Regions from separate parts of the Halomonas huangheensis genome, predicted to be linked through region 2. Evidence: riboswitches for the same ligand, from Rfam matches in the RefSeq annotation. Region 2 holds a riboswitch; the other holds the start of a gene.
What was found. Region 2 has a riboswitch for cobalamin ahead of AR456_RS12845 (TonB-dependent receptor domain-containing protein). Riboswitches for the same ligand answer to the same signal wherever they lie in the genome.
Positions count from the first base shown of each region.

Region 1: linked by a shared signal. The riboswitch ahead of AR456_RS20875 (CbtB domain-containing protein) and the one ahead of AR456_RS12845 (TonB-dependent receptor domain-containing protein) in region 2 are both predicted to bind cobalamin.

Region 1 is NZ_CP013106.1:1,534,992-1,549,722, forward strand. It holds gene AR456_RS06905 (IclR family transcriptional regulator) at 1-387, opposite strand, end outside; gene AR456_RS06910 (MFS transporter) at 703-1,977, opposite strand; gene AR456_RS06915 (NAD(P)/FAD-dependent oxidoreductase) at 2,065-3,270, opposite strand; gene AR456_RS06920 (SDR family oxidoreductase) at 3,283-4,038, opposite strand; gene AR456_RS06925 (aromatic ring-hydroxylating oxygenase subunit alpha) at 4,040-5,071, opposite strand; gene AR456_RS06930 (recombinase-like helix-turn-helix domain-containing protein) at 5,139-5,441, opposite strand; gene nirD (nitrite reductase small subunit NirD) at 5,445-5,762, opposite strand; gene AR456_RS06940 (GntR family transcriptional regulator) at 5,989-6,768, opposite strand; gene AR456_RS06945 (GMC family oxidoreductase) at 6,862-8,487, opposite strand; gene AR456_RS06950 (CaiB/BaiF CoA transferase family protein) at 8,683-9,888, shown strand; gene AR456_RS06955 (hydroxymethylglutaryl-CoA lyase) at 9,954-10,883, shown strand; gene AR456_RS06960 (hypothetical protein) at 11,155-11,496, shown strand; gene bluB (5,6-dimethylbenzimidazole synthase) at 11,713-12,456, shown strand; cobalamin riboswitch at 12,493-12,710, shown strand; gene AR456_RS20875 (CbtB domain-containing protein) at 12,745-12,933, shown strand; gene AR456_RS06970 (CbtA family protein) at 13,019-13,828, shown strand; gene AR456_RS06975 (AAA family ATPase) at 13,812-14,731, shown strand, end outside.
Region 2 is NZ_CP013106.1:2,949,286-2,964,016, reverse strand. It holds gene AR456_RS12905 (sulfite oxidase) at 1-1,133, opposite strand, end outside; gene AR456_RS12900 (PA0069 family radical SAM protein) at 1,278-2,348, opposite strand; gene AR456_RS12895 (ABC transporter substrate-binding protein) at 2,546-3,562, shown strand; gene AR456_RS12890 (FecCD family ABC transporter permease) at 3,559-4,632, shown strand; gene AR456_RS12885 (ABC transporter ATP-binding protein) at 4,629-5,393, shown strand; gene cobT (nicotinate-nucleotide--dimethylbenzimidazole phosphoribosyltransferase) at 5,585-6,634, shown strand; gene cbiB (adenosylcobinamide-phosphate synthase CbiB) at 6,631-7,611, shown strand; gene cobD (threonine-phosphate decarboxylase CobD) at 7,669-8,826, shown strand; gene AR456_RS12865 (bifunctional adenosylcobinamide kinase/adenosylcobinamide-phosphate guanylyltransferase) at 8,823-9,404, shown strand; gene cobS (adenosylcobinamide-GDP ribazoletransferase) at 9,394-10,185, shown strand; gene AR456_RS12855 (histidine phosphatase family protein) at 10,137-10,775, shown strand; gene AR456_RS12850 (bifunctional adenosylcobinamide kinase/adenosylcobinamide-phosphate guanylyltransferase) at 10,727-11,167, shown strand; cobalamin riboswitch at 11,267-11,476, shown strand; gene AR456_RS12845 (TonB-dependent receptor domain-containing protein) at 11,595-13,427, shown strand; gene AR456_RS12840 (cobalamin-binding protein) at 13,400-14,338, shown strand; gene AR456_RS12835 (FecCD family ABC transporter permease) at 14,325-14,731, shown strand, end outside.

The sequences.
Region 1 (14,731 bases), 1.4 Mb from region 2:
GTTGGCGGCACTGACGCGAGCGACGTAAATGACATCGCGTCCATCACGGATGGCGATATGGCTGGAGCAACCTGTTGTGTCGCGTAGAGACTCGATGACGGGCTGACCCACCTGAACAATATCCAGCGAGGCGACGTACTCGAAGCCAAGGCGTAGCACATTGACACCGAGTGAATAGAGTCCACTGGATGGGTGGCGCCGGACAAAACCCATGTACTCCAGAGTCTGGATGGCACGGTAGGCAGTAGCCTTGGGGATATCCACGAGCTTGAGGATCTCCGCGAAGCTCATCTCCCGGTTGTTGCGGCTCAACTCCATCAGAATGAGCAGGCCGCGCTCCAGTCCGGGGATCAGGTATTTTCGTGAATCCTTTTCCATGTCGCTCATCGCGTCATCGTCTCCTGATGTCGGTCGACTCTTGTGTCCGTTCTCAAGATACCGGATCACAATCGGGTAGCCGACACGGGCGTCGCTCAAGTATTTGATGGTTTATATATGAAACTTGATTTCTTATATGACACTCATTGAAGATTAGTCCTGGTCATCGTTTGCGTCAAGGTTTTTCAGTGATATTTTTTCTATTTAAGTCTATGAAAATAAAAGAAAAAACTGCGAATCATCATCCCTTCGGCACATGGTCGTAAGCCATGTGCCGGAGAGCATCATAGGGGGGCTAGAGTCCCCTGGAACCGGCGTGACAATTCAGTAGCGACGCACCAGCGGAAGCAAGACACCAGCGCCCAGGAAGGCCATGGCCATCATGAACATCAAGCCCGCGGTCATGTTCCCAGTGGCAACGATGAGGCTGCCGATCAACACAGGAACCAGTGCACCGGAAAAATTCCCCAGGCCATTGAAGATTCCGCCAGCAGTCGCGCTGACATCGGATGGTGTGGCCTTGGCCAATAGTGCGAAGACATTGGGTGCGCCGACTCCCCACATGGCGGCACTGAAGGACATGGCGGCAATCATTGCCCAGTTGGAACCTTCGATGGACAGCACCAGTGCGAGCCCTAGTCCTGCGCCGAGCATGGAAATCGAGCACATCAGAGCGCGTCGATCGAAACGGTCGGAAATGATCGCTCCCAGCACTTCTCCGACCAGCATGGCGAGGAAGGGCAGTGAGGAGAACATTCCAGCCTGATCGAGATCGATGCCCTTGTCCTGCACCAGGTAGGTCGGTAGCCAGCTGTTGAGGCCCCATAGGTAGGCCAGAAAGGCAACGTTGAACAGGCAGATCGACCAGAACGACCAGCGCTTCAGCAGCGTGGTGGTTGCAGAACGGTGGGTTGAGAGTGGGACATGGGATTGATCGCTATGCTGCAGCGCTGGAGAGCGGGTGGTAACGTCCAGGTTGCGGAACACCAGGTAGACAATCAGGACAACCGGTATCGTCAGCAGGGCGATGGCGAAGAAGCTGGCGCGCCAGCCGAACTGATCGACTACCCAGATGGTGAAGGGGAAGCCGAGCGTGGCACCGATCGGTGTGCCAAGCAGCCACAGCATGGTGGCACGGGCCTGTTCCTTTGGTGGGAACAGGCGTTTGACGATGGTATAGGCGACGGCGAACATCGGGCCTTCAGCGATACCCAGCAGCACTCGCAACCCCAGCAGTACGCCGAAATCGTCGACGAATCCCATGATCGCCATGATGGCAGCGGTGAGAAACATCATGGCGTACAGGCAGCTTCTGGGGCTGAAGATGTCGCCGAGAAAGCCGAGGAACATTGACGAGGCGCCATAGGACAGCAGGAAGCCCGTCATCAGCAAGCCAAGTTTGGTTGATTCGCCCGTCAGGCCCAGGTCCGCCTGGAAGGCCGGGCTGGAAATCAGCACCGCAATACTGATCTTGTCGAAGAAGGAAAGAATAACGCAAGCCAGGAGTGCCAGAGGCACCAGCCAGCGGCGTAGTCCCGGCATTTGCCCAGCATCTTGCCGGGCTCCGGTCGCATGGGACGGAGCAGCGGTATGAGACATTTCATCACCTTGTTGTTGTATCGGTGTCAGGTCTGTGTCGTCGGTCTGTGTTGTCAGGGAGCTAGTCGTTCGGTCGGATCTCGGGTATCAGCGCAGTTGCATCAAGTTGAAGCCAGGATCAGCCAGCGCTTCCGGGTCTAGTACCCGTGCGGCTGCCAGCCAGCGTTTACCGAGCTTGATGGCGCGTGGCTGATCAAAGGCCACCATCTGCACCAGACGGTTATCGCGATTCAGGTAGAAGTACACTGAGCCTTGAGGCTCCTGACGAATCACGCATCGGGTCTCACCGGTGGGAACTCCCAGAATCTGGATGTTGACGCCGTGCTGATCCGACCACAGCCAGGCGGGCTCGTCGTAGTGGGCTTGCTTGCCAAGCATGGCGTCAGCTACCACTCGTGCCTGGTTCTGGGCGTAGGCCCAGGATTGCAGGCACAGGCCCAACTGAGGGTGTTGAGCGACATCACCCGCGGCGAAAATATTCGGGTCGGAGGTGTGTCCGGCGGTGTCGATGACAATACCCCGGGCGGTTTCGAGGCCTGCCTCGCGTGCCAGTTCCAGATTGATCGCCACGCCAGTACCCACCACAACCAGGTCGTAGGGCTCATGAGTTCGGCCGTCGGCCTGGATGGTCACGCGACCGTCCTGTTCTGCATCAAGCTGGATATTCTGACGCTCGAGCTCCAGGCCTACGCGATGTTGCTGATGGAGTTCACGGATGGCCTCAGCGACTTCGGGACCTACGCTGCGGCCGCAGAGTGCCGGAGCGCGCTCGAAGACATCCACCTCGACGCCCAGTTTGCGCGCACTGGAAGCGACCTCGAGGCCGATCCAGCCACCGCCGATAATGCCGATGCGGCGACCGCTTGCCAGTTGTTTCCTGAGGCGGCAGGCGTCGTCCCAGGAGCGTAGCGTCATGACGTTGTCGATACTTGACCACTCTTCCACCGGTAGCTGAGGCCGACTGCCCGTGGCAATCAATAGTCGGTCATAGCTCAACCGGGTGCCGTCATCGAGCTCCACCTGGCGGGCGTCGCGGTCAATGCGAGTGGCACGATGAGGACGACGCCAGTCGATATCGAGCGCCGCCAGACTATCCTCGGGAAACAGTTTCGGCAGAGGTTCCTCGGCAGTGATAACTCCCTTGGACAACGGTGGGCGTTCGTAGAAGTCGTGAGGCTCGTCGGCCACTACTACCAATTGGCCCATGAAACCTTCACTGCGCAGTGCCTTGCAGGCATGGCCGCCAGCCTGGCCACCGCCAATCACGACGATGCGCTGAATGTCACTTGTCATGTCCGTCAGTCCTCAGTTGAAGACGAAGCCGCCATTGACCGGGATGAGCTGCCCGGTGACGAATTTCGACCAGTCCGACAAGAGGTAGAGAATGGTGCCGTCCACATCGTCGGGCTGCTGTTCGCGTTTCAGGGCACGTCCCTCGGCGTAGAAGTCGTAGCGCTCCTGGGGTACATACTCGGTGGCTTCACAATGCGTAAGTCCTGGGGCAACGGCGTTGACACAGATGCTGCGCTCTCCCAGTTCTCGCGCCATGGAGCGGGTCATGGAGACCACTGCGCCCTTGCTGGCCACATATGCCATCAGCTTCGGGGCGCCCCACAGAGCGGTATCCGACGCGAGGTTGACAATCCGGCCGCTGCCACTGGCCGCGAGTAGGGGCACGGCGGCACGTGTCATCAGCCACGAGCCACGCACATTGACGGTCATGACCCGGTCCCACAGATCGAGGTCGTAGTCCATGAGGGTCTCGCCGCCGACACCGGTGGCGATGGCGGCGTTATTGACCAGCCCGTGCAGGGGGCCATTTTCGGCGATCTGCACCATGCCCGCCTCGATGGAGGCGGGGTCGGCCTGATCGATGACCAGCGCTTCTACCTGGGTACCGTCCTGACGTAGTGCCTCTGCGGTGGCATTCAACTCTTCGTCAAGAATGTCGCTGATCACCAGTTGCGCTCCCTCAGCCGCAGCAGCTACGGCGATGCTACGGCCCAGACCACGGGCGGCTCCCGTCACCAGGATGCGCTTGTCTGCGAGCATCCGAGGCATGTCAGGCTGCCTGCTGGCGTTGCGCCAGCTGTTGTTTGGCCATTTTCAGCATCACCCGGCGCAGGCGGGCCAGGCCGACATCATGCTGATAGAGGTTCTCGTGGTTGCGGGCGTCAGGGGCCAGGTTCTCGAGAATGATGCGGTCCTGTTCCAGTACGTCCCAGTGCAACTGCTCGAGCCTGGTGCGGTAGAAGAAACGCCATACCTGGCGCTGCCAGCCACTGACCTTGCGGATCCGCCAGAAGAATACTCGAGTGTTGTCCTTGTCCTCCGGCACGGCCATGCCGACGATCCAGAAGGGGCCGCCCGGACCGAAGCGTTGCTGATAGGGGATCGACAGACGCAGCCACAGGGCACCGGTATTGCCGTATTCCACCCAGTCGAAGTTGACGCCGGACTGCCCGGTCTTCTTGAAGATAAAGCCGCTGTCGGTGGGTTCCAGCTCCATCTCGGCCTGACGATCACCTTCCGCCATGGAGTGCGAGTCGGAGTGCAGATAGGTGCCGTGCATGGGGTCCATGACGTTGTCGATGGCGTACTGGTAGTTGCACTTCCAGGTAGCAGTGCAGAGGAAATGTCCGTAGCTCTCTTCGTCGGTCAACTGCTCGGGGAGCACCAGCTCGCATGGCTGTTCGTCGGGTGTGGTGGCGAAATAGATAAAGATGGCGCCATGTGCCTCCTGGACTGGATAGCGGCGCACGCAGCCTTGTCCGACCAACGGGCTGTTGCTGATGGCTGGGACATCGCAGACTTCACCTTCACCGTTGACTTCGACGCCGTGGTACCAGCAGGCCAGGCGATTGCCCAGGTTCCAGCCCTTGGACAGTCGAGCACCGCGGTGCGGGCAACGATCTTCAATGGCATGCAGTGTGCCATCGTGATCACGCCATAGCGCCAGATTCTCACCCAGGCGGGTGATGCCTACGGGATTGCTGCCGACTTCCCAACTGGCAGCGACGGGATACCACATGGAACGCAGACCACTATCCAGATAATCCTGAACGGAAGTGTCAGTGGAAGATGCACTGGTCATGACTCGACCTCGTTATTGGATTGTGCGATTGGGGTGAGTGCAGGGAAATGTTGAAGACGATGGCTAACTAACCAAGAACCGCCATTTCCTGAAGGAAGCTCTCCTGAGTCCAGACCTGACCATGGCGATCATGGTGCTCCCGGGCATTGAGGCCTTCTACCAGCGAATCAAGCTCTGTCACACCATCGGAAAACACTTCCTGGAGAGCGTCGATGAGGGACATTTCGAATGCACCAGGCACACTGGAACGGGTCTGCCAGACAGGGTTGGCAAAGCCTCCGGGGGCTTCGATGTAGCCCTGGCCGGGTTCGCTGGAAGGGATGATGCGTTGCCAGTCTTTCAACTGAGGGTTGTAGTCTTGATGAGCCATGGTTCAGTTCTCCTCACTGGTCTGAAGTTGCACTTCATCGTCGATGATGCGCACCGGGTAGACATGAAGGTCGCGGTCCGCCGGCTCGCGTAGGCACTTACCGGTGCGGATATCGAAGGTGGCTTCATGAAGGGGGCATTCGACTTGACCATCCTCGACGAAGCCCTGCGACAACAGCGCATAGGCATGGGGGCAGACGTCTTCGAGGGCGTAGTACTCGCCATCGAGGACATAGACTCCGATTTCCTTGTCGTCGAGCTTGGCGGAGTAGGGGAAGTCCTCCTGAACCTGTCCGGTCTTGCAGACGGTTATCCAACTCATGATGCGGTCCTCATCGGTCGGGGATGGGGTGTTGTTGTATCAATTATGAAACTACGTTTTTTATATGATCCGATGAGGGCTCAGTATAGGGACGATAATGTATCTGTCAATACTATATAGTAATGCTTGTATAGGCACACCACTCCATCGCCTGATGGCATGTAGCCTCAGGCTGGGTAGAGGTAGAGGTAGAGGGAGAAACAGAGAAGCAGGAAGGGTGAGCTATCTAACGCAGTCCGGTACTCAGCGAGAGGCTGTAATCATTGGAAGGGATATGCATGACCTGCCAGGCGACAGTGGTGCCGTCCTCCAGGCGATAGAAGGTCTCCAGCCTCAGGCCGAAGAGGGTGGAGGTGTCCTGGCTCGAGAGCATCACTTTGGCTACTGCCTTGGGCAAACGCACCATGCGGAGATGGTTCTCGGCGTGGCTGAGCGTCACGCGACCCTGGGTTTCGAGCAACGGCAGTATGCTTTCATGCTCCAGAGCTTCGGTTTCTGCTTCGAGTAGAGCGGAGGCCATGTCGGTGCGCAGGTATATCTCGGTGTGGCAATCGAAAGCGCCGTCGATACGATCCTGGCGCACCAGGTGAACATAGCCGCTTGTACACTCCCCGAGAATCCGACTCCAGGCGCCGGGACGAAGCACTCGCTCCCGCTTCAACAGGTGGATGAAGACCATCCTCACGCGCGCGCCATCAGGGCGGATGAAGTGGAAGGCTGGAGTGGTAATTTCGCGACGATGATCGCCTCCCGCCACGAAGGTGCCGAGCCGTCGTCGGCGGTGAAGCTCACCGCTCTCCACCAACTCGCGCAGCGCTTTTTGAATGGTGCCAAGGCTCACCGGCAGAGTTTCCGCCAGAGCCTGCTCGGTGGGCAAGCGCGTCCCTTCGCCAAGATGGCCCTCCACGATCAGCTCGATGATCGCATCGCGCAGGCAAAGATATTTGGGGGACTTGGGAGAACGTTCGAGATGTCGCGAGGTGCGCTCGGCCAGCAGAGGTAGCACGGCACTGCCTTCAGTTGAGGTGGATGGGATGAGGAAAGTCTATCAGGGATAGGCTCCGCCCATAAGGTGGCTCCCGCCGGAAGCCGTTGTTTCTCAACCGTGCACAGTGGATGGCTGCAAAACCAGGTCGGCGCCTTTTTCGCCGATCATCATCGTCGCCGCGCAGATGTTGGCCGAAGGAATCTCGGGCATGATCGAGGAGTCGATGACTCTCAAGTTCTCGAGGCCATGGACGCGTAGCTGATCATCGACCACCGCCATCGAGTCACTGGCTGGTCCCATTCGTGCGGTGCCGTTGAGGTGGTAGGACGACACACCATAGCGGCGGGCATACGCCAGCAGATCCTCATCGCTCTGGTGATCGGCACCAGGCAGTGCCTCCGTATCCATATAGGGGGATAGAGCCTTGCTGGCGAGCAGACGGCGCGCCAGACGAATGCCTTTGACGAGAACTTCACGATCTTCTGACTCTTTCAGGTAGTTGGGTTGCACGATCGGGGCGGCTAGAGGATCTGCGCTGGTGATATGCACGTGACCGCTACTGCGCGGCCGGTGCTGCCAGAAGCCACAGGTCATGCCGGGATAGTCGTCGAGCATGCCGACGTAGCCCTGCCGATAGCTGGCCGGAGTGAAGACGCCCTGCAGGTCCGGGCGCTCAAGCTCCTCCGTGGATTTCCAGAAGATATGCACCAGTGATGGGCTGAGCGCGAGGATGCTGGGGCGACGGCATAGCCAGTTGGCAATCTGGCGTACCAGTCGTAGACCCCGAGCTTGCTCATTGAGCGTGGTGCTGTTGCGGACTCGTCCCACAATACGTACCGAGTAGTGGTCCTTGAGGTTGGCGCCCACGCCGGGCAGGTCATGGACGATAGGAATGTTGATTGAGTCGAGCAACTCGCGCGGCCCGACCCCGGATAGCTGCAGCAGCTTCGGGGTATTGACTGCCCCCGCGCTGACGATGATTTCGCGCCTGGCCGTCAGACGAGTGAGCGCGCGAGTCTTGAGATCAAGGTATTCCACGCCGGTTGCCCGCTTGCCGTCGAACAGCACACGAGTGGCCAGGGAGTTGCAGAGGAGAGTGAGGTTGGGGCGTCGCATTGCAGGCCGGAGGTAGGCGCGGGCAGTACTCATGCGTAGGCCGTGATGGATGGTGCGTTGGAAATAACCTACGCCTTGTTGATACGCGCCGTTGTAGTCCGGGTTGCGAGGGATTCCCTGTTGTTCAGCGCCCTCGATGAAGGCTTCACAAATCGGGTGGGTCCAGTCGATATCGCTGACGGGGAGAAGGCCGTCGCGACCGCGTAGCTGCTCATCTCCCTCCTTGCGATGCTCGATCTTTCTGAAGTAAGGCAGCACACTTTGATAGTCCCAGCCGCTGTTGCCGAGATTCGCCCAGTGATCGTAATCAGCCTGTTGGCCTCGGTTGAACACCAGTCCATTGATCGAGGTCGAGCCACCTAGCGTTCGTCCCTGGGGAATGGGAATTTCGCGTTCACAGGTTTGCGCATTGGGTGCGGTCTTGAACTGCCATGCGAAGCGTGGATTGAAGATCATCTTGATGAAGCCTGCTGGCACATGAAGGAACGGATGATGATCCTTTGGGCCAGCTTCCAGCAGGCAGACATTGAATCTACCATCGGCACTCAGGCGATGGGCGAGTATGGCGCCCGCTGCGCCGCTGCCGATAATGATGTAATCGAAGTCTGCCTGTCTGGTCATGGCGGCGGTGTTTCCCGGTTGTAATTGTTGTTTATCAACCAGGGAGCTGTGGTGGGCATCCCGGGCGGGCGCAGAGAGGTCGTACCCACGAGACGTTGTCCGTTGCGACGTCAAATGGGACCAATACCGAATTGCTGTAGGTGGGGCGCTGCGCCATCCTGCAACCATACATGACAACAGGACTGGAGACGCAAGATGTCGGATCAGGCAACAGGTGGTATGGCACTGGAGGGGCTTAAAGTACTGGAGCTTGGGCAACTGATCGCCGGGCCTTTTGCGACCAGGTTGCTGGGTGAATTTGGTGCCGATGTGATCAAGGTCGAGCCGCCGGGCGTAGGAGATCCGCTACGTCGCTGGCGCAAGCTGCAGGACGGCACCTCGCTGTGGTGGCATGTGCAGTCACGCAACAAGCGCTCGCTGACGCTCAACCTGCGTGACCCCGAGGGCCAGGATATCGTACGTCGCCTGGTGACCGAGTGTGATGTGGTGGTCGAGAACTTTCGGCCGGGCACGCTGGAGTCCTGGGGCCTGGGATGGGGCGAGCTTTCGGCGCTGAACCCGCGTTTGATCATGGTCCGTGTCTCGGGTTATGGGCAGACCGGCCCCTATCGTGACAAACCGGGTTTTGGGGTAGTCGGTGAGGCCATGGGCGGGTTGCGTTACCTGACTGGTCAGCCTGGAGAACCTTCGGTGAGAGTTGGCGTCAGCATCGGCGATTCCCTGTCGGCGCTGTATGCGGTAATCGGCACCTTGCTGGCACTGCAGGAGCGTCAACGTAGTGGCAAGGGGCAGTTTATCGATGTGGCACTGTATGAGTCGGTGTTCGGCATGATGGAGAGCCTGCTGCCCGAATACGATGCGACCGGGGAGATTCGCCAGCCTGGTGGTAGTGCACTGCCGGGCATCACCCCCTCCAATGCCTATGCCTGTCGTGGTGGTGATTACGTGCTGATTGCCGGCAATGGCGACAGCATCTTCAAGCGCCTGATGGTCGCCATTGGGCGTGATGATCTCGCCGAGGATTCGCGTCTGACGCACAACGACGGACGCACGGCGCATGCCGAGCGGATCGATGGTGCCATCGGCCAGTGGACCGCCGAGCATCCCCGCGAGCATGTTCTTGAGGTGCTGGAAGCGGCACGAGTACCGGTGGGCTTCCCCTATACCGCTGAGGACATTGTCAGTGACCCGCACTATCAGGCCCGCGAGATGATCCAGAGCATCCAACTGGCTTCCGGGTCGTCGCTGAAGGTGCCGGGTGTATTGCCCCGGCTCAGCCGCACACCGGGACGGATCAGTGGTGGAGGGCCGGAGCTCGGTCAGCATACGCGTGAGGTGTTGGACGAACTGGGCATTGATGAGCAGACCCAACACAAGCTGCGCGAGAGGGGCATTCTGTAATGCACGATGAGAGGAATGGTGCGGACGTGAAGAAACAGGCGGGCGTGAAGAATCAGGAGCGAAGCATGTCTCATCGTGGTGAGCGGGTTTATATCAATGATGTGGCGCCGCGAGATGGGCTGCAGATCGAGAAGCAGTGGGTCACTACCGAGGACAAGATTCGTCTGATCGATGGCCTGAGTACGACCGGGCTGGACAAGATCGAAGCCACGTCCTTCGTGTCTCCGAAGGCGATCCCCAACCTGGCCGATGCAGCGAAAGTGGTAGAAGGCATCCGCCGGGTCCCGGGCGTGGATATCGTGGTACTGGTGCCCAACGTCAAGGGCTGCGAGAGAGCGCTGGCGAGCGGCGTCGATGAGATCAATCTGGTGATGTCGGCTAGTGATTCCCACAGCCGGGCCAATCTACGCATGACTCCTGAGCAGTCGTTGCAGCAGTTTGCCGAGATCATCCGCCTCGCGCAGGGCAGTGGGGTGTTCATCAATGCCTCGCTGTCGACGACCTTCGGCTGCCCGTTTGACGGTGATGTGTCGGAGGCTCGCGTAGTGGGATTTGTCGAGCGGCTGCTGGAGCTCGGCGTACAGGGCGTGTCGTTGTGCGATACCACTGGCATGGCCAATCCGGCTCAGGTGGCACGGTTGTGTGAATCGGTGGTGACCCGCTGGTCCCGGACACCCTTTACCTTGCATGTGCACAATACTAGAGGCATGGGGCTGGCCAACTGTCTGGCGGCCTGGCAGTCGGGCATCCAGCATTTCGATGCGGCGCTGGGCGGCCTCGGCGGATGTCCGTTCGCGCCAGGTGCCACCGGCAATGTCTGTACCGAGGATCTGGTGCACATGTTCGAGCAGATGGGCGTCGACACCGGTGTTGATCTGGAAGCGCTAATCGCACTGTCGGCAACGCTTCCTGAACTGGTCGGTCATGATGTCCCGGGGCAAGTGGTCAAGGCCGGCACCTCTGATCGTCGCTATCCTTGTCCGGCGGGTTTGTGACGTAGCCATGTAGGACATTTCCTGAATATCGGAGGGTATGTTCCCGGTGTCGTGACGGTGGCTGTGATATCCCCTCGCCTGGCGTCATCATGGTCGATACCGTGCCATGTGCGCCGGGTTGGTATCGTTGTCGACGATCTTCCCTGGCTGGAATTATCGACGCTCAACCACGCGTAAGCGCAGCTTAATCTTCTGCTGATACCGTGACTCCATTGGGGCCATGGCCGGACAGCCGTGACCACTGTCACGCTTGATTCGTCAGGGGAGAGAGATGAAAGGCATTGACCATCTAGTAGAGTCCGAGGGTCTCTGCTGGCTGCTGAGCTGGCAGGAAACCTATGAGCACGAATACGACAACAGGGTACGTCGCCTGCTGCTCAGGGCGAGTGTTGTGATCGCGATACTGATGCTGCTTCATGGTTCCGGGGTGATTGCTGCGGGAGCGGGGTATGCGCTGATCATGGCCACTTTCCTGAGCTTTCATGCCACCGTGAATACCTTCTTCGACGACTTCTTTGCCAATGGGGCCTTCAGTGAAGACAACAAGCGTCTTGTGGATTTTTCGCAGGTGATCGTACTAGCCGTTGCGGCTCCGGGCATTCTCTGGTGGTGACCCTGCAGTGATCTGAAGCCTCTCCCTGTTGAACCGATTGATCCGATCTGGTGGTAGTGACGTGCTGCCAGGTTGCCTATGTTTGTCCAGTGTGTTGAATTGACCTGCCCAGTGTGTTGAATTGAAAAGGAAAGCCTGGAAGTCTTCGCTGACTGCTCCATGGCGTCAGGGCGGCGCAATGCTGCCGATTTCCGCTATCTGCCGTGGAGAGCATCAATGACTCGCTCGCATCACTCCTTTAGTGAGGACTTCAGTGAGGAAGAGCGCCGTGGGCTTTACCGAGCCATTTACGAGCGTCGTGATGTGCGTTCCCAATTCCTGCCCGATCCGATTCCCTCTGATGTGCTGGGGCGGCTGTTGGAGGCCGCTCACCATGCACCTTCAGTCGGCTTCATGCAGCCCTGGGACTTCCTGGTGATCGATAGCATCGAGGTGCGGCGCCGGGTGCTGGAGAATTTCGAGCACGAAAATACCCGAGCGGCCGACAACTACGATGGTGAACGACGTTCCTCCTATCTCGCCCTCAAGTTGCAGGGCATCCTCGATAGCCCGCTGAATATCTGCATCACCTGCGATCGCAGTCGGGGCGGTCCCACGGTGCTGGGTCGTAACACCATCGTCGAGACGGACCTGTTCAGTACCTGCCTGGCGGTACAGAACCTATGGCTGGCCGCACGCGCAGAGGGGATCGGCGTCGGTTGGGTCAGCATCCTCGATCAGCAACGCCTGGCCCAGGTACTGGAACTGCCGGAATCGGTATATCCGCTGGCCTATCTGTGTGTCGGTTATGTCAGTGAATTCCTCGAGCAGCCGGAGCTGGAAGCCAGGGGATGGCGCTCGCGGCTGCCTCTGCAACAGCTGGTGCATCACAACGGCTGGCAGCAGACATTGGACGCTGAACACCCGCTGGCCGAGTGGCTATCCGAGAGATCCAGCGGCATCTCTTCTCGGGATACTTGAGCATGCAGATTGCACCTGTCTGGAAAATTGCTTTACGATAATCGAATCGAGACAGGTGCCCCTGCCATTCAGGGGATAATCGAGAAGTATGGTACGGCCGTGTTTTGGCCAATCCCATCGCTGCCCCCGCAACGGTAATGAATGAGTAGCTTGCAGAGACCACTGGCCCCGGCCGGGAAGGTGCAGGCGACTGCGTTTCTCCACTGGAAACGCGCTCATCGAGCCCGGAGACCGGCCTGTCACACTGATCCATCCAATGGCGGTGCGGCGGGCACCCAGGGGTACAAGATGTCTTCCATTTCCACGCTTTCCTCCCAGCGTTCTGCGCGTTCCCATTCCCGATTGACGGCTCTCCAGCAGGGCGCCGTGGTGCTGTTTGGCGCGCTGATTCTCTATGCCGTCGGCTTCCTGCCGATGAATGTGGCCCATAACGCGGCCCACGATACCCGACACGTCTTCGTCTTTCCCTGCCACTGAGCGGGACTTGATGGTCATTGCCGCCGTGTAGTCGTCATGACTGCACCGGCGGCGTAGGTATTGAATGCATTCTGGAGGATTCGCGATGTTCCGTTCCCTGATACTGCGTGCCTGCCTGATCGGTATTGTCCTTGGGCTGGCGATGACGACCATGCAGGTGATAGGCGTGACGCCCATTCTGCTGGCGGCAGAGCAATTTGAAGGACAGTCTGACGTTCAGGTTGAAGAACAACTCAACGTCGGTGGTGCTGATATGGCCCTGGGCCATGATCATAGCCATAACCACGAGCAGGCGCATGGTGATCATGACCACCACCATGGGGGAGAGGCCTGGGCACCGGCCGATGGTGGCGAGCGGCTGTTCTACACCATGGTCTCCAATATCGGTGCCGGCATCGGCTTTGCCGCCATCCTGCTGGTATTGCTCAATCAACTCCATGATCGGGGACGCCTGACGCTGACGCCCCTCGCGGGTCTGACGGTCGGGGTGCTGGGTTATCTCGCCATCTTCGTCGCTCCGTCACTGGGATTGCCGCCGGAGATTCCCGGTGCCTCGGCGGCAGCGCTCGAAGCCCGCCAGACATGGTGGATCACCACTGTGGTGGCTGCTGCCGCTGGCTTGGCGCTGCTGATTCTGGCCACTGGCTGGAAGCGTCTGCTCGGGTTGCCGCTACTGCTGGTGCCCTATAGCTGGGTGCCGAGTCATGAAGGGCCGATGTTCAGCCACCCTGACCCTCAAGTGGTGCAGGCGTTGAACGAGTTGCATCGAGAGTTCATCTGGGCCACTGGCATCACCAATCTGCTGTTCTGGTTGTTGGCCGGTCTGCTGTGCACGCTTGTCCTCAGGCGCCTGACCCAGGCACCGCTGCTGGTGGCTCATGACACTTCCGCCTGAGTTTCCGTTTGTCGCCATCGTCGGTCAGCAGGCGCTCAAGACCGCATTGCTGATCAATGCCATCGATCCCCGAGTGGGGGGCGTGTTGATCAGTGGCCCAAGGGGCAGTGCCAAGTCGACTCTGGCTCGTGCCTTGGCCGACGTCCTGCCGCAGGATGCCGAGGGCAAGCGCCCGCCATTCGTCAATCTGCCGCTGGGAGCCAGTGAAGATCGCCTGATTGGCAGCCTCGACTTGCAACAGGTGCTGTCGGAGCGCGAGGCGAGGTTGCAGCCGGGATTATTGGCGCGAGCCGATGGTGGCGTGCTCTACGTCGATGAAGTCAATCTGCTGCCGGACAGCCTGGTGGATGTGATGCTCGACGTCGCCGCGCGAGGCATCAATACCGTCGAGCGTGACGGCATCAGCCACGCCCATTCGGCACGCTTCAGCCTGATCGGCACCATGAACCCGGACGAGGGCGAACTACGCCCGCAGCTGCTGGATCGCTTCGGCCTGTGTCTGCAACTGCAGGCGACGCCGAGCGTCGAGGAGCGGGTCGCCATCGTGCAGCAACGCGAGGCGTTCGAACGTGACCCCGAGGCTTGCCTGGCGGCCCATCGTGCCGAGCAACTGGCGCTGACAGAGCGCATCGAGGCCGCACGTGAAGCCCTGGCAGATATTGCCGTATCCGATGGCTGCTATGAGCAGATTGCCACTCGTTGTGATGCGGCGGGTGTTGAAGGGATGCGTGCCGATGTGAGCTGGCACCGCGCTGCGCGGGCCCATGCTGCCTGGCGTGGAAGCGATGTAGTGACGCGAGAGGACATCGACATCGTCGAACCCTGGGTACTGGCCCATCGCCGCACCCGCGACGCCGAAGCTAGCCAGTCTCCCGATTCTCCGCCTTCTGATTCAATGCCTCC
Region 2 (14,731 bases):
TCCTTGAGAGATGCTTCCTGCCAGGTGGCTCCGAAGTCGATCGATACGTGAACGGTAGAGACCGACAGGTCGCCAGCCCAGGCATGGCCACGGACTTCCAGCGACTGATCGAGAGCATGCTCGATGCCGGAGCGCGGGAAGGTGATCAATGACTTCACCGGCATCGTCTCGATGGTCTCGAACTCTTCCTCGCTGAGCTCGGTACCGGGGGCAACCGGGTGTTTCGGCACGCTGTAGGACGGCGGAGCCATCTTGGCGCCATCATGCTTCTGATTGCGTATCACGATTCTGCTGAGCCATTTGCCGGATACCGAGCCGGGCCAGCCGCCCATGACCAGTCGCAGCGGATAGCCGTTCTGGTAGGGAATGTCCTCGTCATTCATCGCCCAGGCGATCAACGACTCATCCTCCAGCGCCTTGCTCATCGGCACGCCACGCGAGATCGGGGCCTTGTCCGAGCCGACGCTGACACTCTTGTCCGCACCGTAATAGCCTATATAGACCGCATCATCGGCAATGCCACAGGCCTCCAGCACATCACGCAACCTGACACCGGTGAAGGTGGGGCAGGCGACAGCTCCTATGGTCCACTGGTTGCCACCAGCAGCGGGGATGAACTCGCTACGTCCATTGCCGCCGCATTCGATCTGCAACTGATAGGTGTGTGTCTCGAAGCGTTCCTTGAGCTCGGCAATGGTGAAGGTGGTGGGGTTCTGGCAGGATTCTCCGGCGATCTCCAGCGTCCACGTGTCGGGATCGATATCCTCGCGTGGCGGCGGCGTGCCGTTGTTGCGCACGAACATGTAGCGAGCAGGCGTGATGTCATCGTCCAGCAAGTGAGCAGGCGTTTCGGCGTTGATTGGACGATCATTGAGGACCGTCAGCCCCTCCTTGCCCTCAATACTGAACGGCTCATCGCTCTGGGCCAGTGCTACAGGAATCAGCCCCTGAGGCATCAAGTGGGCAAAGGGGATACCTGATCCCAACGCTGCTGCCATGGCTGCTAGTCCGGAGCGCTTCAGAAAGCCGCGTCTTGTTACGGGTTGGGCCTTGCGTCCCCACAGTAAACGGTCCGCTTCAACAGGGTCTCGGGCGTAAAGCGCATGAATCCCCTGTTCCTGTTTCTTGTCCATTATGGCTCTCCATACACTGCTATATCGTTATATCGTTATATAGTTATTCCATATAAAGCATAGCCTGGACGAGCACGGAGAAAAGCGACTGTGCTGAATCTGGCGATCTGATGTGAACGTGTACCGTGAGCACAGCGACAGCACTCAGAATAGACTGCCCTGAACATGCGGCGGACGGAAAGCGTTGGTATCGAGGGTGTATGGCGTGCGGCCAGGTAGACCAAGGCGCCGACATGCCTTCTGGAAGCGCTGCGAGAGTAGCTCGGCACATACTCCCTCACCACGCATACGGTGTCCGAAGCGACTGTCATATTCGGCGCCGCCTCGGCATTGCCGGATAAGACTCATGACTCGGCCTGCACGCTCTGGATAATGCGTGGCCAGCCAGTCTTCGAACAGTGGCGCGACTTCCAGCGGCAGGCGCAGCAGCATCCAACTGGCGCTGACTGCTCCGGCATCGTGGGCAGCGGCCAGCAAGCGCTCCATTTCATGATCGGTGAGCCCCGGAATCACAGGCGAAATCAGGGTTCCCGCCGGGACACCAGCTCGATTGAGGCTGGCAATGACCTTGAGGCGTGCTTCGGGACTTGCCGCTCGCGGTTCGAGGTGGCGTTTCAGGTCGCGATCCAGACTGGTCAGACTGACGAAGACCTGTACCAATCGGTGGCGTGCCATTTCAGTCAGCAGATCAAGGTCGCGTAGAACGAGACTGCCCTTGGTGACGATCGTCAGCGGATGTCGGCACTCCAGCAACAGCTCAAGCAGTTCACGAGTCGTACCCAGATCCGCCTCGATGGGTTGATAGCAATCGGTATTGCCGGACAGGTTGATGGGACGGCACTCATAGCCTGGTTTGCAGAGCTCTTCGCGCAGGCGTTCCACCAGCCCGGTGCGGGCAATCAACCTGGTCTCGAAGTCCAGCCCCGGTGACATGTCCCAATAGGCATGACTCGGTCTGGCGTAACAATAGATACAGCCGTGTTCGCAGCCGCGATAGGGGTTGAGGGAACGGTCAAAGGGTAGATCCGGCGAACGGTTCCAGGACAGCGCACTACGTGCCTGTTCCTCGGCGATAACCGTGGCGATGCGTGTCTCTGCGGGTTCCTGCCACCAGCCGTCATCCACCGCTTCACTGTGGGTTGGTGCGAAGCGATTGGCTGGGTCGAGGGTAGCGCCGCGCCCCTTGTAGGCTGGCCGGGAGGTATCTGAGCCCATGATCGTGCTCTCTGCCATTGGGTATATGTATAAATATATAGTTTATGCTCGGGGCTGCAATATCGATATGGGCACAAAGGGTGCTGTTGTAATCAGTTCGATATTTTTGTTATGTTATATCATAACTAATGTGTTTAATGTATATTAGTAACTGCCTCGAATAGGGTACTCCATTTCCGCCACCTGGATATCGATACATGAAGCTCGCGTGTCACGCTCTGGCAATGTTGTCTATTCTGCCCGCTACCCTTGCCATGGCAGACTCTGACGATTATCCGTTGTCTCTCGCCAACTGTGGCAGAGAGATCAGCTTCGTATCGGCACCGGAGCGGGTGGTGACGATCGGACAATCCGCCACCGAAATCCTCTATGCGTTGGGGGAGGGTGACAAGGTTGTCGGCACCTCGGTGTGGTTCAACCCGGTATTGCCGCAGTTCCGTGAGATCAATGCCGGTATCGAGCGTATTGCCGACAATGATCCCAGCTTCGAAGCAGTGGTGAATCGTAAACCCGATCTTGTCGCTGTCCAGTATGAGTGGCATGTCGGCCCCACTGGCAGCGTTGCCACCCGGAGCCAATTTCATGACTTGGGCATCGCCAGCTACATCATGCCCGCCGATTGCGATACCAAGAATAATGCCACCGGTGGTGACGGTACCCGCGTCGCCGCCTTTTCCACGGACTCGATCTACAAGGGCATCACCGAGCTGGCGATGATCATGGATGCCCGGCAGCAGGGCGATGCGCTGGTCGCAGAGCTCAAGTCTCGTGAGAGCCGTGCCATCACCCGCGCTGAAGGGCTTGAGCTCCCGGACGATCTGTCGGCGGTGTTCTGGTTCTCGTCTCCTGATGCGGCGACTGATCCTTATGTCGCTGGCCGTCTGGGGGCGCCGGGTTACATGATGGACAAGCTCGGCATTCGCAATGTGATTGAATCCGATGAGGAGTGGCCTACCGTCGGCTGGGAGACCATCGCCAGAGCTGATCCGGACATCATTGTGGTCGCGCGTATGGATCGCCGCCGTTATCCTGCCGATGATGTCGAGAGTAAGCTTGATTTTCTGCACAGCGATCCTGTGGCCCGTGAAATGTCGGCGGTAAGGAATGGACATATTGTGGAAATGGATGCCCACGCCATGAGTGCGACCATGCGGACGATTTTCGGCCTCGAGACATTGGCCGATGCCCTGTCGACCATGTCCTTGTCACCATGATGAATACTGCACTTGTTTCCCTGGCGCTGCCGAGGGAGTTCCGTTGGCGTTGGGTGTGGTTGACGCCGCTGATCCTGTTTGGCGCATTGATTGCCGGCACCGCTATCGGAGAGACATCGATCTCGATGGCGACTGTCCTCAAGGTGTTGGCCAATCAGTTGTTGGGTGCGAACTATGTGGTCGATCGGATAGATGCTGGCATCATCTGGAACTACCGTCTGAGTCGTGCCATCGTTGCCGCTGGCTGCGGTGCCGGGCTGGCGCTGGCCGGTGTCGTTCTGCAGGCACTATTACGCAATCCGCTGGCCGATCCGTATCTGATGGGAATATCGGCGGGTGCCTCGACCGGCGCGGTGGCCGTGACTGTCGTCGGTATCGGTGCCGGCGCTTTCACTCTCTCGGCAGGCGCCTTTGCCGGGGCCGGGCTGGCGTTTGCTCTGGTGGTGCTGTTGGCCCATGTGGCCAGCGGTGGTGCCTGGAGCGGGCGTAGCAGCCAGGCGAACGGAGTCATCATTCTCGCCGGTATTGCCGGCTCACAACTGTTCAGCGCCTTGACTGCCTTCATGATCGCCAAATCTGCCAGTGCCGAGCAGGCCCGCAGCATCATGTTCTGGTTGCTGGGCAATCTCTCCGGCGTACGCTGGGACGACGTGGTGCTGGCGGTGCCCACGGCGCTAGCGGGGCTGTTGATATGCCTGTGGCACAGGCGGGCTCTGGATGTCTTCACCTTTGGTGCCGATAGTGCCGCCTCGATGGGGATTGCTGTGCGCCCGGTGCGCAGCGTGTTGATTGTCAGCATGGCATTGGTGACTGCAGTCATGGTCTCGATGGTCGGTGCCATCGGCTTCGTCGGACTGGTGATCCCACATGCCATGCGCTTTATCGTCGGTAGTCGTCACACTCGTCTGGTACCGGCTTCGGCACTGGCCGGTGCGGTTTTTCTGATCGGCTCGGATATCCTCTCGCGCACGCTGGTGTCAGGGCAGGTATTGCCGATCGGTGTCATCACCTCGCTGATTGGTGCCCCGGCCTTCGCACTGATCATGATCAGAGGCATGAGAAGACGATGAAACTGAGTGCTGAACAGCTCGAATGGACCGTTCAGGGACGCCGGCTGCTGGATAATGTCAGCCTCGAGGTGGAGCCCCGCGAGATGTTTGGCCTTGTCGGCCCAAATGGTTCTGGCAAGACTACATTGCTGCGTCTGCTTGCCGGCTTGCGCAAGCCTCGTCGTGGCGCGGTGATGGTGGATGATCGAGCAATGTCGGGAATGCGCCGGCGGGACATTGCTCGCCACGTAGCTCTGGTCGAGCAGCAGGCCGATACCACGGATCGCGTCACGGCACGCCAGGTCGTGTCGCTGGGACGTACACCATTTCTCTTGCCGCTACGTCCCTGGTCCAGCGACGACGATGCGGTCGTCGAACGTGCGCTGGGGGATGTCGATATGCGGCATCTTGCCGATCGGCTCTGGCATACGCTATCCGGTGGCGAACGCCAACGCATTCATATTGCTCGCGCCCTGGCTCAGCAGCCGAAGATCCTGTTGCTCGACGAACCGACCAACCACCTCGATATCCGCCACCAGTTATCAATTCTGCAATTGGTCCGACAGCTGCCGGTCACCGTGGTGATTGCTCTGCACGATCTCAACCAGGCCATGAATTGCGACCGTATCGGCGTAATGGACAAGGGGCGGTTGATTGACGTCGGGCCTCCCGGCCAGGTGCTGACCTCCACTCGACTGCGCCACACCTTTGGCGTTCATGCGGACCTGATCGAGGATCCGCTCGATGGCAGCCATATCATGCGTTTTCGCAATGTGGTGTAGCTCTTATGGCGGGGGCCAGTAGCGACTGGCGTGGTGTAGTTAAGCGTGGTTCAGCGCGGTTGGAGCGGCCTTCGGGGCGGATACGCCAGCCGTCGATCTGTTAAGCTGCGTTGCACAGCGGTGGTGACCAACCGCCATCGACTTTCCCCTGCCTGGCGAACTGGAATAGCTGAGTGAGCAATCTCGATATCATGCTGGAATCTATCCAGCCGGCCTGCGCCGCTAGCCGAGCCGCGGCCCTGGCACGTCTCGACCAACTGACTAAACCGCGAGGCAGCCTCGGGCGTCTTGAGTGGCTGGCGGCTGAGTTGGCGGGGATTACCGCGCAACCTTTGCCGCGCGTGGATGCTCCAGCGGTGTTGGTGTTTGCGGCGGATCACGGTATCGCCGCCGAGGGCGTGTCGGCCTTCCCCCAGGAGGTCTCGGCGCAGATGGTCGCCAACTTTGCTGCCGGTGGCGCAGCGATCAATGTGCTGGCGAAGCAGATCGACGCCTATCTGGAAGTGGTGGACGTAGGCGTCGTCACCAGTTGCGAAGGCATTGAAGGCGTGATTATCGATCGGGTGCGCAATGGCACCGGCAATATCGCTGTAGAAGACGCGATGTCACTCGATGAAGCCCGCGAGGCGCTGATGGTCGGAGTGCGCGCGGTGGAGCGAGCGCGTCATCAGGGCTGTCGTAGCCTGATCCTCGGCGAGATGGGCATTGCCAATACCAGTAGCAGCAGTGCGCTGCTCGCCGCCTGGACAGGGCTGTCGCTACAACAGGTCGTCGGGCGAGGCACGGGCATCGATGATCAGCGGCTGGCGCACAAGTGCCGGGTCATCGAAAAGGCATTGTCGAGGGCGCGTACCGAAGCCGATCCGCTTGCCGTGTTGGCTCAGCTTGGTGGCCTTGAAATTGCCGCCATGGCGGGCGCTTGTCTGGCCGCCGCTGCAGCGCGATTACCGGTGGTGGTGGATGGCTTTATCGCCACGGTCGCCGCTCTGGCAGCCACGCGACTCTGCCCCGACGCCAGCGACTACCTGATTGCCGGCCATCGTTCCGATGAGTCCGGGCATGGCCATGCATTGCAGGCGCTTGGCGTAGAGCCGTTGTTATCCCTGGGCCTGCGGTTGGGCGAGGGCAGTGGCGCGGCATTGGCGTATCCGCTGTTGCGTTCGGCTTGCGCGGTACTCGCTGAAATGGCCACCTTTGACGATGCAGGAGTCACGGCAGAGCCGGAAACCAGGCCGTTATGATCCTGTCTCCCGAACTGGCCTTGATGGCGATGCTGGGGCTGTGCCTGGACCTGGTGATCGGCGATCCCCGTTGGCTACCGCATCCGGTGGTATTGATGGGCAGGGCCATCGCTGTCCTCGAACGGCAGTGGAATCGCGGTTCGCCCCGACAGCGACGTTGGCGAGGCGTGTGTCTGACGCTGACGGTGGTTATCGCCAGTTGGATGATCGCTACCTTGTTGCTTGCGGTGCTCAGTGCAATCAGTGTCTGGCTGTGTGTGTTTGCCGAGATCCTGTTGCTGGCATCGTGCCTGGCGACTCGCGGGCTGGTCAGCGCGGCTCACGCAATATATCGGCCTCTTGCCGCCGGCGATCTCGTCGCGGCACGTCGCGCGGTGAGTCATATTGTCGGCCGTGACACCACTCAGTTGGATGAGCGTGGTGTGACCCGAGCCTGTGTCGAGAGCGTGGCCGAGAATACCGTCGATGGCATCACCGCGCCGCTGGTATGGGCGATGCTGGGTGGGGCTCCGCTGGCACTGGCCTACAAGGCGGTCAACACGCTGGACTCGATGGTGGGTTATCGCAATCAGCGTTACGCGGACTTCGGTTGGGCATCGGCCCGGCTGGATGATGTCCTCAACTGGCTGCCCGCACGCCTCACCGCGTTCGCGATGTGGCTGCTATCCTGGGGGCTGCCTGGTTTGCACAGTAGCGGCGCATGGCGAGCCACCTGCGCTCAGGCTCCTCGCCATCCCAGTCCCAACAGTGGCTGGCCGGAAGCCATGGCCGCCAACCTGTTGGGTGTGCAGTTGGGGGGACGTAACCACTATGGCGATCAGATCTCTGAGCGAGCGTTGCTGGGCGAACCGCGTCAGCAATTGAGTGCGGAACATATCAAGGGCGTGGTGCACTGTCTGTACGCCGGTACCCTGGGTGTCTGCTTGATGCTGGCAGGAATGGTGCTGCTGAAGCTGGTGCTGATCAACCTGTACTGATCGACCTGTACGGATGAGGATGATGCTGTGAAGATGTCGATGAGCGGGGCCGCAGATATGACGCAACCAGGGCCGTGGCCTGCACACGGTGGCCAGGCAGGCGCGATATTCGAGCAGTTGGGAGTTCGGCCGTCGCCAGGCTGGAAGGACCTCAGTGCCAGCCTCAATCCACTCGGTCCTCCCGATTGGGTACCGGACTGGTTAAGCCGCAATCTCACCGAATTGTATCGCTACCCCGATGGCCAATGCCGAGCGGCTCGCCAGGCGCTTGCCGAGCAGCATGGGTTGGCGGAAGAGCAGGTGTGGCTGACCAATGGCGGCGCGGAGGCCATCGATCTGGTGACACGCGCTTACCGTGGAGGACGGGCGCTGATCGTTGAGCCGACCTTCGGTGAATATGCGCGGTCCTGTGCCGCCAGTGGCCTGTCGGTCGAGCGTATTGCTCTGGCGGGTGAGGACTTCCAGTTGCCGCTGGCAGCACTCATCGACCGACTTGTGGATGTCGACCTGATGTTTCTTTGTCGGCCCAATAATCCTACCGCGACCTGCGTGTCACGCGAAGAGATCGAAGCGTTGCTCGAAGCCGCGCGCAGCAGCGACACTCTGGTGGTGGTCGATGAAGCCTTCATCGAGTTCGCCGTGGAGCAGACGCCGCTCGATGATCTGTTTGAGCGGGATTATCCGTTGGTGCTGCTGCGCTCACTGACCAAGTTCTACACCCTGCCGGGGCTGCGTATCGGCTATCTGCTGGCCAGTGCCGAGCGCATCCAGCGCTTTGCCGCCGGCCAGAGTGCCTGGAGTGTCAATGGTCTGGCAGCTTCGATCGTTCCGCATCTGCTGGAGGATCACGCCTTCGCCGAAGCGACCAGCCGGTGGGTGGCGACCGAGCAACGACGTGTGCCGATGCGTATGCGCAAACTGGGGTTGGTGGTAGCGGAGTGTCATGCCAATTTTGTGTTGTGTCGGATGGCGGGTGAGGCCACGCCAGCTGACGGCGAAGCACTGCTGCGTCATCTCGCCGAGAATGGCTTTATCGCCCGGCATACCCATACCTTTGCCGGCCTCGACGGTGCCTGGCTGCGTCTCGCACTGTCCACGCCGGCGATCAATGATGCGCTGTTGGGTGTGTTGCAAAACCTGTTGCAGAACGTGTCGAAGGCCGGGCTGGATACGTTACCGAACTGCGCGGACGATGCTGGTGGAGCTACCAGGTGATTGCCTTCGTCAGTGGCGGAGCCCGCAGTGGCAAGAGTCAGGTGGCGGAGCGGCTCGCTGAGAAGCTCTGGCGGCAGCGGGGAAGGCGGACGCGTCTCTGCTATCTGGCAACCGCCGCACGCAGTGATGGTGAGATGTTGCAGCGCATTGATCATCATCGCGAGCGCCGTGGTGACGACTGGGTGACACTTGAAGCCCCGGTGGACCTGTTCACGGCCTGGCGCCATGTGGCTGCGGGCGATACGGTATTGCTGGACTGTTTGACGCTATGGGCCAGCCAGCTGATGTTCGCCAGCGCGTGGAGTGAGTCTGATGGGCGCGCAATGTTGCAGCGCCTGGTGGCGGATGCTCGTCAACGCGATATCGCGCTGGTGGTGGTATCCAATGATCTCAATGAAGAACTGCCGCCGTCGGATGCGTTGGTCTGGCAGTATCTCTCGTTTCTTCAGCTTCTCCACCGCGACATGGCTCAGCAGGCGGATCGTGTCATGGAAGTTGTGGCGGGATGCCCGCTCGATTGGAAGGTTCAAGATCCCGGTGTTGAAGCGTGGGAAAGGAGTCCACAGGATGGTCGATGAGTCGCTGCCGCCTCGCGCCACATGGCGTGATGCATTGGAGGGGCTGGGGCTGGCGCTGCAGTTTCTGACCCGCTTGCCGTTACCGGTACAGTGCCGGTGGAATCCCGCTACGCGGCGTTGGGCAGTATGTGCCTACCCGCTGGTGGGATTGCTGATTGGCATGTTGCTGTGGGCAGTGTCCGCAGTGTTGGGTGCATTGCCCGAACCATTGCTGGCCTTGTTGCTGGTCTCGCTGTGGGTCGCCATTTCCGGTGGCCTGCATCTGGATGGATTGATGGACCTGGCCGATGCCCTGGGCAGTAATGCCTCTCTCGAGCGTCGCTGGGAAATCATGAAGGATTCCCAGGTCGGCAGCTTTGCGATTCTGGCGTTGGTGTTTCATCTCGCCTGGAAGCTGGCGCTGGTGTGTACGCTGTTGGCATCCGAGGCCAGCGCGCTGTGGCTGGTGGTGGTTCCTGGCCTGGCGCGCTTCATGGCCGTGGCGCTGTTGGTTCGTGTGCCCGCGGCGCGTCCGCATGGATTGGCCCATGCCTGGCAGCAGGGGCTGGGGTGGTGCGACCTGGCCCGAGCGGCGATTGTTCCGCTGGTGATATGCCTGGTGGCGGGCAGTATGGGGCTGCTGTTGCTGGTAGCTTGTCTGGTGTTTGTCGCTGGTGCTGTGGCTGTCGTAAGGCGCCTGTTCCAGGGCATCAATGGCGATATGTTGGGCGCCGCAATCGAAGGAGGAGAAGTATGGCTGATGGTATGTATCTCGAGTTGGTGGTGGTTCGCCATGGTCTGACGCAATGGAACCTCGACAAGCGTTACCAGGGACAGCGCGATATCGAACTGCTGCTGCCGGATGCACTACCCGATATGGATCGCCTGCGTGACGAGTTGGCCGGGGAGCATTTCGATGCCGTGGTCAGCAGTGATCTCAAGCGCTGTCGTCAGACACTGGCACATATCTCCGAAGGGCGGGGCTGGCCCGAGGCACGTCGAGATGAGCGTCTGCGTGAGAATGACTTCGGTGAGTTCGAGGGTCGTAGTTGGGAAGAACTGAAGGAGCATGCCATCTATCGCGATTGGATCGACAGCGCTGGCGAAATGGCCCCTCCCGGTGGTGAATCGGCGGAGCAGTTGCGTCAACGATTGCACCTTGCGTTAGGCGATATCTTCGCTCGGGCGCAGGCTGAGCAGCACCGTAAGGTGTTGGTCGTCACCCATGGTGGTGTGATCCGTGAACTACGTCGTGTCCATGACGGTGTCGCGTTCTGGGATGGCGTAGTCGGCCAGGCCGCGGGGCGGCGCTGGGTATTTATCCAACAGTCGGGAGAATGGCAATGCAGCTCTTCCTTGGCGGTGCCTGCGCCGGCAAGCGAGATTGCGTAAGGCAACGTTTTCCCTTGGCACATTGGCTAACCGCCGGACAGGCTCTGGATCGAGGCGCGGAGGTTGACGAACTGCCGCTGGTGATCGACGGCTGGCTGGACTGGTTGGCTGAACAATTACGGGAACATGATGACGAGACACTACGCAAATATTGGCAGGCTGGACTGAACCTTTGGTCTCGGGTGTCATCTGGCGAGAATGAAAGCAGGACTGAGATCATTCTGATCGTACCGGAGGTCGGGCGAGGCATCGTCCCGCTTGAGTCCGAGCAGCGGCGGCTGAGGGATCTGGCCGGCTGGCTGGCCCAGGACGCCGCATGTGTGGCGCAGCAAGTGTGGTATGTACGCCATGGACTGGTCCGTTGTCTCAAGTCATCTCTTTCTAACCCGTGAGTAACGTGGCGTCTGTCGCACGCCGTTTGACGCCCGCGACGGCCACTGCTAGTTTACGCGACACTCTCAGGTGCCCCGCAAGCACACGAGGGAAAGTCTTGAGCGCACACCGTCTCGGCTTTCCCGCAGATGTGTTGGGGTGAAACGGGAAGTCGGTGATATTCCGACGCTGCCCCCGCAACGGTGATCGAGTTAAATACGGCCCATGAACGCCACTGTGTACTGCATGACAGTCACGGGAAGGTGGTCGTATCCAACACCCTGTGTTGACTCGTCAGCCCGGAGACCGGCCTGAGATTCCATGCCAGGGGCGGTGGGCTCCCGACGGCAAGGTGCTCTCTTATCCGACGCCTCTCCGTTGCCATCCCTCCCTGGAAGACTCAGGGTTCACGTCATGCGGGTGCGCATGGCGCCAAGGGATACCTACATGCTTCGCTCCTTCACCCCCGGCCGTGTCGGCATCTTGCCAGGGCTTTTTGCCGCGCCCTGGCTGCTGGTTGCCGAGGCCAGCGCCCAGACATCCGATAACAACGACGCAACCATCACCCTCGATCCAGTGGTGGTTTCCGCGACCCTTACACCGCGTACTGCCAGCCAGTCGCTGGCCTCGGTCAGTGTTATCGACAAGGAAACGCTGCGCCGTCGTGACCCGGTCAGCCTGACCGATGCGCTGCGCGGTCAGCCAGGCGTTGATATGTCGACCAACGGAGCCTTCGGCAAGAATGCCAGCCTGTATCTGCGCGGCACCGGCAGCCAGTCCGCGCTGTTGATGATCGATGGTATCCGCCTGCGTTCCGCCACCAATGGTGGACCGGGGTGGCAGTTCCTCGATCCGCAGATGTTCGAGCGTATTGAAGTCGTGCGTGGCCCACGTGGTGCACTGTACGGTGCCGATGCGGTGGGTGGTGTGGTGCAGTTGTTCACACGTGATGATGGTGGCGGCGAGCCCAGGCCGAGCATCAGCATTGGCGGTGGTTCGCCCGATGGTGTACGCGGTTTTGCCAGCCTGGCCGGGGAGAGCAAAGGGACCCACTACCAGTTCAGTGCCAGTCATCTCAACACCGGTGGCGCACCGGTGCGTGAAGGTGGGGAAGACAAGGGCTACGACAATACGTCGGGGCTGGTGCGTGTCGCGCAGGACCTCGCTGGCGGCGGACAACTGGGTGTGATTGGCTTGCGGGCCAGCGGTAATACCGAGTATGAGGGTGGCGACTCGGATTATGTACAACAGGTGGCCGGTGCCTTTGCCGAGCTGCCGGTGACCGGCAACTGGACATCGCGAGTGACCCTGAGTCAGGCTCAGGATCAACTCGATGATTACGCTGATTATGGCTACTCTCGTTTCGACACCACTACTCATACCGCGCGTTGGGACAATACCTTCAATATTGGTCGCCATGAGCTGGTGGCTGGTGCGGAGTACCTCGAAGATAAAGTCGACAGTTCCACCAACTTCGACAATGACAGCCGTGACAACGTCGCGGTCTTTACCCAGGCCCTGCTGGATTTCGAGCCCTTCAGCGTACAGGCTGGCCTGCGCTACGATGACAATGAGTCATATGGTGAAGAGGTGACCGGCCAGTTGGCGCTGGGCTATCAGTTGGATTCTCATCACACGCTGCGTGGCAGCTATGGCACCGCCTTCCGTGCCCCGACCTTCAATGAGCTCTATTACCCGGACTATGGCAATCCCGATCTCAATGCCGAAGACTCCGAGAGCTGGGAGCTTGGCGTGCGTGGCCAGTTCCGGAACGCCTTCTGGGATCTCGCGCTGTACCAAACGGATATCGAGGACATGATCGCCAATACCCGGCGCGATGGCATTTCTGCGCCCTATAACGTCAACAGCGCACGCATTCGCGGTATCGAACTGTCGGCGGGTATCGATATCGACCAGTGGAGCCTGGCCGCGGCGGCGACCTATACCGACCCAGAGGATCGCGATACTGGAAACCAGTTGGCTCGGCGTGCGACCCAGACCCTGCGACTGGATGCCGACCGCCAGTTGGGCGATTGGAACCTGGGAACCTCCTTCGTTGCCCAGAACCACCGCTACAACGATGAGGCCAATGACCAGCGCCTGGCGGGTTACGGCAGCCTGGATCTGCGCGCGGGCTGGCGCTTTGCGCCGGGCTGGAAGGCCCGCCTGTCGGTGGAGAATGTCTTCGATCGTGAGTACGCGACCTCGAGTTCTTTCGAAGGCTGGGACTATATCAATCCTGGCCGTACCGCATGGCTGACCGTCGGGTTCGGCGAATAATGGTGGGTAGGCAGCAGGTGCGCATCGGGCTATTGACGCTATGGGCCGCCGTGCTGCCTGCCTTGAGCTATTCGCTGACGGTGCAAGCCGCGTCAGCCTGTGTGATGGATGATGCCGAGCAGCAGGTGTGTCTGGAGCATCCTGCCCAGCGTATCGTCGCGCTGTCCCCCAGCGTCACCGAGTTGCTGTTTGCCGCGGGAGCGGGTGATCAGGTGGTGGGGGCGGTGAGTTTCAGTGACTACCCACCTCAGGCCGAGGAGCTACCACGTATCGGTAGTTACGACCGCCTCGATCTGGAGGCGTTGCTGGCGCTGGAGCCTGATCTGGTCGTCGCCTGGGCGGGGGGCAATCCGCGAGAGCAGATCGAGCGGTTGGGCGAGCTGAACATTCCTGTATTCCATGCTGATGCTGACAATTTCGAGGCCATCGCCACGACGCTTGAGCATTTTGGAACTCTCGCCGGAACCAGCGAGGTCGCTCAACGGGCAGCCACCAGTTTGCGTCAGAACGTCAGTGAGCTGACCGAGCATTATCACGATGCCGAGCCGGTGGAGGTGTTCTACGAGGTGTGGGAAAGTCCGTTGATGACCGTCAACGGTGAGCATTGGATCAGTCGTTCACTGGCGCTGTGTGGTGGCGTCAATGTCTTTGCCGATCAGGCTCCGCTAGTGCCGCGGATCGCCGAGGAGGCGGTGTTGGCAGCCGACCCTGAAGCCATCATTAGCGGCGGTATGGGCAAGGCTGACTCCACCTGGCTCGAGGCCTGGCGGCGCTATACGCAGATGCAGGCCGTGCAGCGCGATAACCTGTTCTTCATCAACCCCGATCTGGTACAACGTGCCACCCCTCGCCTGGTCGAGGGCACCCGCGCGCTCTGTCAGCACCTGGAGACCGTACGTGCTCGCCGCTGATCATTCCCGTGCCGCTCTGCAGGGCGCGCGCTTCAGGCCGCTACTATGGCTGGCGCTGCTGGGCCTCGCGGCCATTCTGGCGTCGCTGGCGTTGGGCAGTGTCAGTCTGGCACCCAGCGAGATGCTGGCCACGCTGGTCGGCAAGGGCAGCCCATTGCACCATACGCTGGTGTGGGAGCTGCGCTTACCACGTGCGCTGGCCGCGTTCGGCACTGGTGCCTTGTTGGCTCTGGCAGGCGCCTTGATGCAGGTATTGTTGCGTAATCCGTTGGCCGATCCCTATGTGCTGGGGCTGTCCGGCGGGGCGTCGGTGGCGGCGTTGCTGGCAATGCTGGCCGGTCTGGGCACAGCCCTGGTCTCGGCGTCGGCCTTCGTCGGAGCGCTGGTGTCGAC